DNA from 3 places in the Kitasatospora sp. NPDC058048 genome. Region 2 is predicted to be linked to each of the others. Evidence: riboswitches for the same ligand, from Rfam matches in the RefSeq annotation. Region 2 holds a riboswitch; each other region holds the start of a gene.
The links. Region 2 has a riboswitch for S-adenosylmethionine ahead of ACFVVA_RS06965 (IclR family transcriptional regulator). Riboswitches for the same ligand answer to the same signal wherever they lie in the genome.
Positions count from the first base shown of each region.

Region 1 (2,256 bases), on a different contig from region 2:
CGACCTCGGCGTCCGTGACGTCCTCCACCGCGCCACCGGTGCGGCGGGCGATGTCCAGCACGTACGGGCCGTCGGCCGGGTTGCCGATCGCCAGCGACTTGGCGATGGTGTCCGGCTTGACCGGCTTGATCACGTCCCGGCCGGCCTTGAACGCGGCCGACACCGGCGAGCAGCCCTCGGCCTGGGCGCCGAAGATCCGGTACGGCCGGTCCTCGACCAGGCCGAGCCTGATCAGCTCCTGGAGGCCCTTGTCGATCTTCGTCAGCTGCGAGCCCGAGGCGATCGGGATCACGATCTGCTCCGGCAGCCGCCAGCCGAGCTGCTCGCAGATCTCGTACGCCAGCGTCTTGGAACCCTCGCCGTAGTACGGCCGCAGGTTCACGTTGACGAAGCCCCAGCCCTCGCCGGCCGAATCGCCGATCAGCTCCGAGCAGAAGCGGTTCACGTCGTCGTAGTTGCCCTCGATGCCGACCAGCTCGCCGCCGTACACCCCGGCCATGACGACCTTGCCCTGCTCCAGGTCGTGCGGGATGAACACGCAGGACCGGAACCCGGCCCGGGCCGCCGCCGCCCCCACCGCGCCGGCCAGGTTGCCGGTGGAGGAGCAGGACAGCGTGGTGTACCCGAACGCCCGGGCCGCCTCGATCGCGCAGGCGACCACCCGGTCCTTGAACGAGTGCGTCGGGTTCCCGGAGTCGTCCTTGACGTGCAGCTGGGCGGTGAAACCGAGCTCCCGGCCCAGGTTGTCCGCCTTCACCAGCGGGGTCCACCCCGGGTTCAGATTGGGCTTCGACGCCACGTCGGCCGGAACCGGCAGCAGCGGCGCGTACCGCCAGATGGACGCCGGACCGGCCTCGATCCGCTTGCGCAGCTCCTCGGCGCCCTCGCTGCCGAACTCGTAGGCGATCTCCAGCGGGCCGAAGCACTCCAGGCAGGCGAAGCTGGGGCCGAGCGGGAAGCGGGTGCCGCACTCGCGACAGGACAGCGCGGCGGCGGGGCCGAGGTCGACGGGTGGGGGTCCCCCCGGCCGAAGGCTGGGGGAGGGTGCGGCGGTGTCGATAGCCATGATGGCGAGGCCTCTCTCCTCATCTTCCCCGTGGCACGGTCGCGCCACAGGCCGGAATTGGCACCTGTCCCGCCGGGGCCTGTCGACAGACAGCCGCGCGGGAAGGTTGCCGGGACGTCAACGGGCCGTTCCCTCAGTCCCTCTGGATGAGCTTGTGAAATTGTGGTGGTGCTCAACGGCGACCCCGGCGTGCAAAGGTCCGACCGCTGTACGAAGACTGTATCCGAAGGCGTCAATCCTGAACGGGTGCGTCCGCCACGCGAGATGACCCGTCCCACCGACCCCGCCGAGGAGACCTCCGTGCCCGCCGAACCGATTCCCGAGCTCCTCCCGCAGGCGGCGTCCTGGCTGCGCCGCCGCTCCTGGAGCGCGGCCGACCGGCCGGTCCGCACCCTCCTCGCCGCCAAGGAACGCACCGGCCGCACCGTCAGCGTGGTCCTCCCCGCCCTGGACGAGGAGGCCACCGTCGGCGACATCGTCCGCACCATCCGCCGCGAGCTGATGGAACGCCTCCCGCTCGTCGACGAACTCGTCGTCGTCGACTCGGGCTCCACCGACGCCACCGCCGCCGTCGCCGCCGAGGCCGGCGCCCGGGTCGAGCACCGCGACGCCGTCCTGCCCCGGCTGCCCGCCGTCCCCGGCAAGGGCGAGGTGCTCTGGCGCTCGCTGCTGGTCACCCGCGGCGACATCGTCTGCTTCGTCGACGCCGACCTGCGCGAATTCGACCCGGCCCTCGTCTCCGGCATCCTCGGCCCGCTGCTGACCGACGAGTCCATCCAGCTGGTCAAGGCCATGTACGACCGCCCGCTGGAATCCGAGGGCGCCGTCCTGCCCGCCGGCGGCGGCCGGGTCACCGAACTCGTCGCCCGGCCCCTGCTCAACCTCCACTGGCCGGAACTCGCCGGTTTCGTCCAGCCCCTCGGCGGCGAGTACGCGGCCCGCCGATCACTGCTCGAACGGCTGCCCTTCCCCACCGGCTACGGCGTCGAACTCGGCCTGCTGGTCGACGCCCTGGAACTGGCCGGCCTGGACGCCCTGGCCCAGGTGGACGTCGGCGTCCGGCACCACCGCCACCAGGACGGCCAGGCCCTCGGCCGGATGGCCGCCACCATCTACCGGACCGCCCTGGAACGCCTCGACCGCACCCATCGCCTCAAGGCCTCCGCCGACCTCGTCCATCCCCAGCTCAC
Region 1 covers NZ_JBHVRT010000019.1:152,483-154,738, forward strand. The annotation lists gene thrC (threonine synthase) at 1-1,066, opposite strand, end outside; SAM riboswitch class I at 1,083-1,219, opposite strand; gene ACFVVA_RS21520 (glucosyl-3-phosphoglycerate synthase) at 1,331-2,256, shown strand, end outside.
Region 1: it holds a riboswitch for S-adenosylmethionine, as region 2 does, so the genes downstream of both, thrC (threonine synthase) here and ACFVVA_RS06965 (IclR family transcriptional regulator) in region 2, are expected to answer to the same signal.

Region 2 (2,256 bases):
CGACCTGCCACTGGCCGGCTACTACCCGCCCGACCTGCCCCGGCCGCTGGCCGAACTCGGCCTCGTCAGCCCCACCGAGGCCACGCTCTGGCAGGCCGTCAACCGGCTGGTCACCGATCACCCGGTGGAGTCCGTGGAGGTCACCCTGCTCGGCGAGCGGCCCCGGCACACCGCCGTCACCCTGCGCTGGCCGGGCGAGGACCCGCTGCTGGACCCGTGGTACCAGGTACGGGTCGCCACCGCCGCGCTCACCGGCGACCTCGCCTCCGTCCCGGTCCGCCCCTACCTGGCCGCCGACGACCACGTGGAATGCCTGATCGCCCTCGCCGAGGAGGGGCTCGGGCGCGCCTTCCTCGCGGGCGACGTGATCGACGTGGCCCAGCTCGCCGGGCAGCCCTTCGACCCCGTCGAGACCGCCGCGGTGGTCGCCGCCTACCGGCTCGCCCCGGAGGCCGCGGCCCTCCTCGACCTCGCCGCCGAACACGTGCCGCTCGGCTCCCTGCGGGACGTGCGCACCGTCCTGGAGGCCGAGGTCGCCCCCGAACGGCGCCGCCGCCGCGGCCGCCACCACCCGCTCCGGCCGCGCCACGGCACCCTGCTGCGCCGCACCGTCATCCGGCACCGGTGGGACGAGGCCCTGCTGCTCCCGGCCGGCGACGCGACCCTGCTGCTCACCCCGGTCGCCGACTACCTGCTCGGCCCCGAGGGAACCCGGCCGACGGCCTCCGAACGCGCCGCCGCCCTCGCCGCCCTGAGCGACTGGGACGCCACCGCCCCCGGCGGCCCGGACCGGGCCCCGTGCACCGGCCTGCCGGAGCCGCGCCACCGCTGAGCGGGCCCGCGGGCGGCGGCCGGGGGCGGGGGTCGGGGTGGGGGTCGGAGGTGGGGGGGCTTGCCGAGCGGCCCGGGAAGTCTTGTATCGTTCCTGGCGAATCATCCAGAGGGGTGGAGGGACCGGCCCTACGAAGCCCCGGCAACTCCCCGTTCGACCCGGCGTCCGAAGTACGCGCCGTGCCGTCCGGGGGCAGTGCCAACTCCGGCCTGTCGCCACTGTGGCGCGGGAAAGATGAGGAGACACGGTGCTCTCTGTGCTGTCCTTCGCCCGGGCGCTTCCCGCCCCGGCGCTTTCGCGTACCCGTCTCGTGCCCGGCGCAGGCAATCGGCCGTTTCCCCCGGCCCGTCCTCGCTGACCACACCCCCCGGCTCCCCGCCAGGAGCCGCCGTGAGCAGCGACCGTCCGCTGCTCCGGGCCCCGAGACTGGAGTACCCCCACATGGAGAACACGAGCGGCGTCGGCGTGCTCGACAAGGTCACCTCGATCCTCGGCACCCTGGAGGCCGGCCCCGCCACGCTGGGCGGCCTGGTCGCCGCCACCGGCATGGCGCGGCCCACCGCCCACCGGCTGGCCGTCGCACTCGAACACCACCGCCTGGTCAGCCGGGACACCCAGGGCCGGTTCATGCTCGGCCCGCGGCTCGGCGAGCTCGCGACGGCGGCCGGCGAGGACCGGCTGCTGGCCGCGGCCGGCTCGGTCCTCTCCCAGCTGCGCGACATCACCGGGGAGAGCGCCCAGCTCTACCGACGGCAGGGCGAGGTGCGGATCTGCGTGGCCGCAGCCGAGCGCCTCACCGGCCTGCGCGACACCGTTCCGGTGGGCGTCACCCTCCCCATGAAGGTCGGCGCCGCCGCCCAGATCCTGCTCGCCTGGGAGGAGCCCGAACGGCTCCACCGCGGACTGCAGGGCGCCCGCTTCACCGCCACCGCGCTGAGCGGCGTACGGCGCCGGGGCTGGGCCCAGTCGGTCGGCGAGCGCGAACTCGGGGTCGCCTCCGTCTCCGCGCCGGTCCGCGGCCAGTCCAACCGGGTGGTCGCCGCCGTCACGGTGTCCGGGCCGATCGAACGCCTCACCCGGCACCCCGGCGCCCAGCTCTCCCAGGCCGTGGTGGAGGCCGCGCACCGGCTCACCGAGGCGCTGCGCCACCCCTGAGCGGGGCCCCGCCCGCGTCGGGGCCCGGCCGCATCGGGGCCCCGACACGGGCGGGGCCGTCTGCCCCGGGCTCAGGCCCGGGGCAGCAGCACGGCGCGGGAGGGACGGGGGATCCGGCTGATCACCGAGCCGATCAGGGTGCCGATCGACACCCCGAAGACCGCCGACACGGCCGTCAGCACCGACTGCGCGCCGTTCCCGACCTCGATCTGCGCGGTGTGCAGCAGGCCGAAGGAGCCCGGTACCACGATCCAGAACGCCGGGAGGTA
Region 2 covers NZ_JBHVRT010000005.1:15,879-18,134, reverse strand. The annotation lists gene ACFVVA_RS06970 (hypothetical protein) at 1-832, shown strand, start outside; SAM riboswitch class I at 931-1,073, shown strand; gene ACFVVA_RS06965 (IclR family transcriptional regulator) at 1,274-1,987, shown strand; gene ACFVVA_RS06960 (threonine/serine exporter family protein) at 2,059-2,256, opposite strand, start outside.

Region 3 (2,256 bases), on a different contig from region 2:
CGCCAGCCCCGCGGTCAGCCGGGCGATCAGCTGCTGCTCGCGGGCCTCCAGCGCGTCGAAGCCGGCCTCGGTCAGGGCCCGGCAGGCCGAGGCGATCGCGTAGGCGCCGATGACGTTCGGCGAGCCGGCCTCGTGCCGGGCCGGGCCGGTGTGCCACTGCACGGCCACCGAGCCGTCGCTCTCCCGGGCCACCGTCCGGGTCGCCCCGCCGCCGGCCAGGTACGGCTCGGCCGCGTCCAGCCAGTCCGCCCGGCCGGCCAGCACCCCGGCGCCGAACGGCGCGTAGATCTTGTGGCCGGAGAAGGCGATCCAGTCGACGTCCAGCTCGCGGACCGAGACCCGGTGGTGCGGCGCCAGCTGGGCGGCGTCCAGCACCACCCGGGCGCCGTGCCGGTGCGCGGTCCGGGTCAGCTCGGCGACCGGCCACAGCTCGCCGGTCACGTTGGAGGCGCCGGTGACGCAGAGCAGCTTGGGGCCCTCGGGCGCCCCGGCGAGGGCGGCGTCGAGCGCGGCCACCGCCTCGGCCCGGGAGCGCGGCGCCCGCAGGTAGGTGACACCCAGTCCGGCGTGCGCCCAGGGCAGCAGCGAGGCGTGGTGCTCGGTCTCGAAGGCGAACACCCGGGTGCCGGCCGGAACGGCCGCGGCCAGCAGGTTGAGCGAGTCGGTGGTGGCCCGGGTGAAGACCACCTGGTCGCCCTCGCGCAGGTCGAGGAACTCGCCGACGGTGCGGCGGCTCTGCTCGAACAGGTCGGTGGACAGCTGGGAGAGGTACCCGGCCCCGCGGTGGACGCTGCCGTAGTACGGCGCGTAGGCGGCGACGTCGTCCCACACCCGCTGGAGCGCCGGGGAGCTGGCCGCGTAGTCCAGCGCCGCGTAGCCGACCTTCTCACCGTTGGCGAGCGGAACCTGGACGTCGGCGCCGAGGACGGCGAGCGGGGCGCAGGTCTCGGTGATGGCGAGAGCGGACATGAGGATGCACTCCTTCAGGGGTGAGGGACCCCGGGAGTGCTGCTCGTCCGGCGTCCGCGCTTGTCGCACGGACGGCTTGCCGTGACGACCCGGTCCTCACCCAGGGCACCCCGCCACGGACGGAGGGTTGCCGGACAGCCAGCTGGGGCTTCGCGCTGTCACTCATGACCTGGCGAAGACTCTAGGCCGCGTCCATCGGGTGGTCAAACGGGCATCCAGCATCCGGACAGCACGGGAGCCCGTGCCGGCGTTCCGGCACGGGCTCCCCAACTACCGCCTCAGATCCGGCTGGTGGCCTCCGACCAGCGTCGCAGCAGGTCCTGCGCGGCACCGGAGTCGATCGCCTCCGCGGCCCGCTCCATGCCGGCCGCCAGCTGCTCGGCGAGCGGCGCCTCGCCGAGGTCCAGCGCGACCAGCGCCGCCGCCGTGTTCAGCAGGACGGCGTCCCGCACCGGCCCGTGCTCCCCCGCCAGCAGCCGCCGCGCGACCTCGGCGTTGTACGAGGCGTCCGCCCCGCGCAGCGCTTCGATGCCGACCAGTTCGATGCCGACGTCCCGCGGGTCGAAGGTGGTCTCGGTGACCACCCCGTCGCGCACCAGCCAGACCTGCGAGGTGGTGGTGATGGTCAGCTCGTCCAGCCCGTCGTCGCCGCGGAAGACCAGCGCCGTCGCGCCCCGTTCGGCCAGCACCCCGGCGATCAGCCCGGCCAGCCGGGTGTCGAAGCAGCCGATGGCGTGCGCGGTGACCCTGGCCGGGTTGGTGAGCGGGCCGAGGATGTTGAAGGAGGTCGGCACCCCGAGGTCGCGCCGCGCGGTGGCGGCGTGCCGCATCGAGGGGTGGAACTTGGCCGCGAAGCAGAAGGTGAGACCGACCTCCTCGGCCACCTCGGCGACCCGCTGCGAGGAGAGGTCCAGCGCCACCCCGAGCTTCTCCAGCACGTCCGAGGAGCCGCTGGCGGAGGAGGCCGACCGGTTGCCGTGCTTGACCACCTTGGCGCCGGCGGCCGCCGCGACGATCGCCGACATGGTGGAGATGTTGACGGTCTTCGCCCGGTCCCCGCCGGTGCCGACGATGTCCACCGCCGGTCCGGGGATCTCCAGCGGCTCGGCGTGCTCGTACATCGCGTCGACCAGGCCGGCGATCTCCTCGACCGACTCGCCCTTGGCCCGCAGGGCGATCATGAACCCGGCCACCTGCACGGGGGACGCCTCGCCGCTCATGATCCGGTCCATCGCCCACGCGGTGGACGCGCGGTCGAGGTCCTCCCCCTGCAACAGCGCCGCCAGG
Region 3 covers NZ_JBHVRT010000011.1:18,240-20,495, forward strand. The annotation lists gene ACFVVA_RS14315 (aminotransferase class V-fold PLP-dependent enzyme) at 1-969, opposite strand, end outside; SAM riboswitch class IV at 1,021-1,139, opposite strand; gene trpD (anthranilate phosphoribosyltransferase) at 1,248-2,256, opposite strand, start outside.
Region 3: it holds a riboswitch for S-adenosylmethionine, as region 2 does, so the genes downstream of both, ACFVVA_RS14315 (aminotransferase class V-fold PLP-dependent enzyme) here and ACFVVA_RS06965 (IclR family transcriptional regulator) in region 2, are expected to answer to the same signal.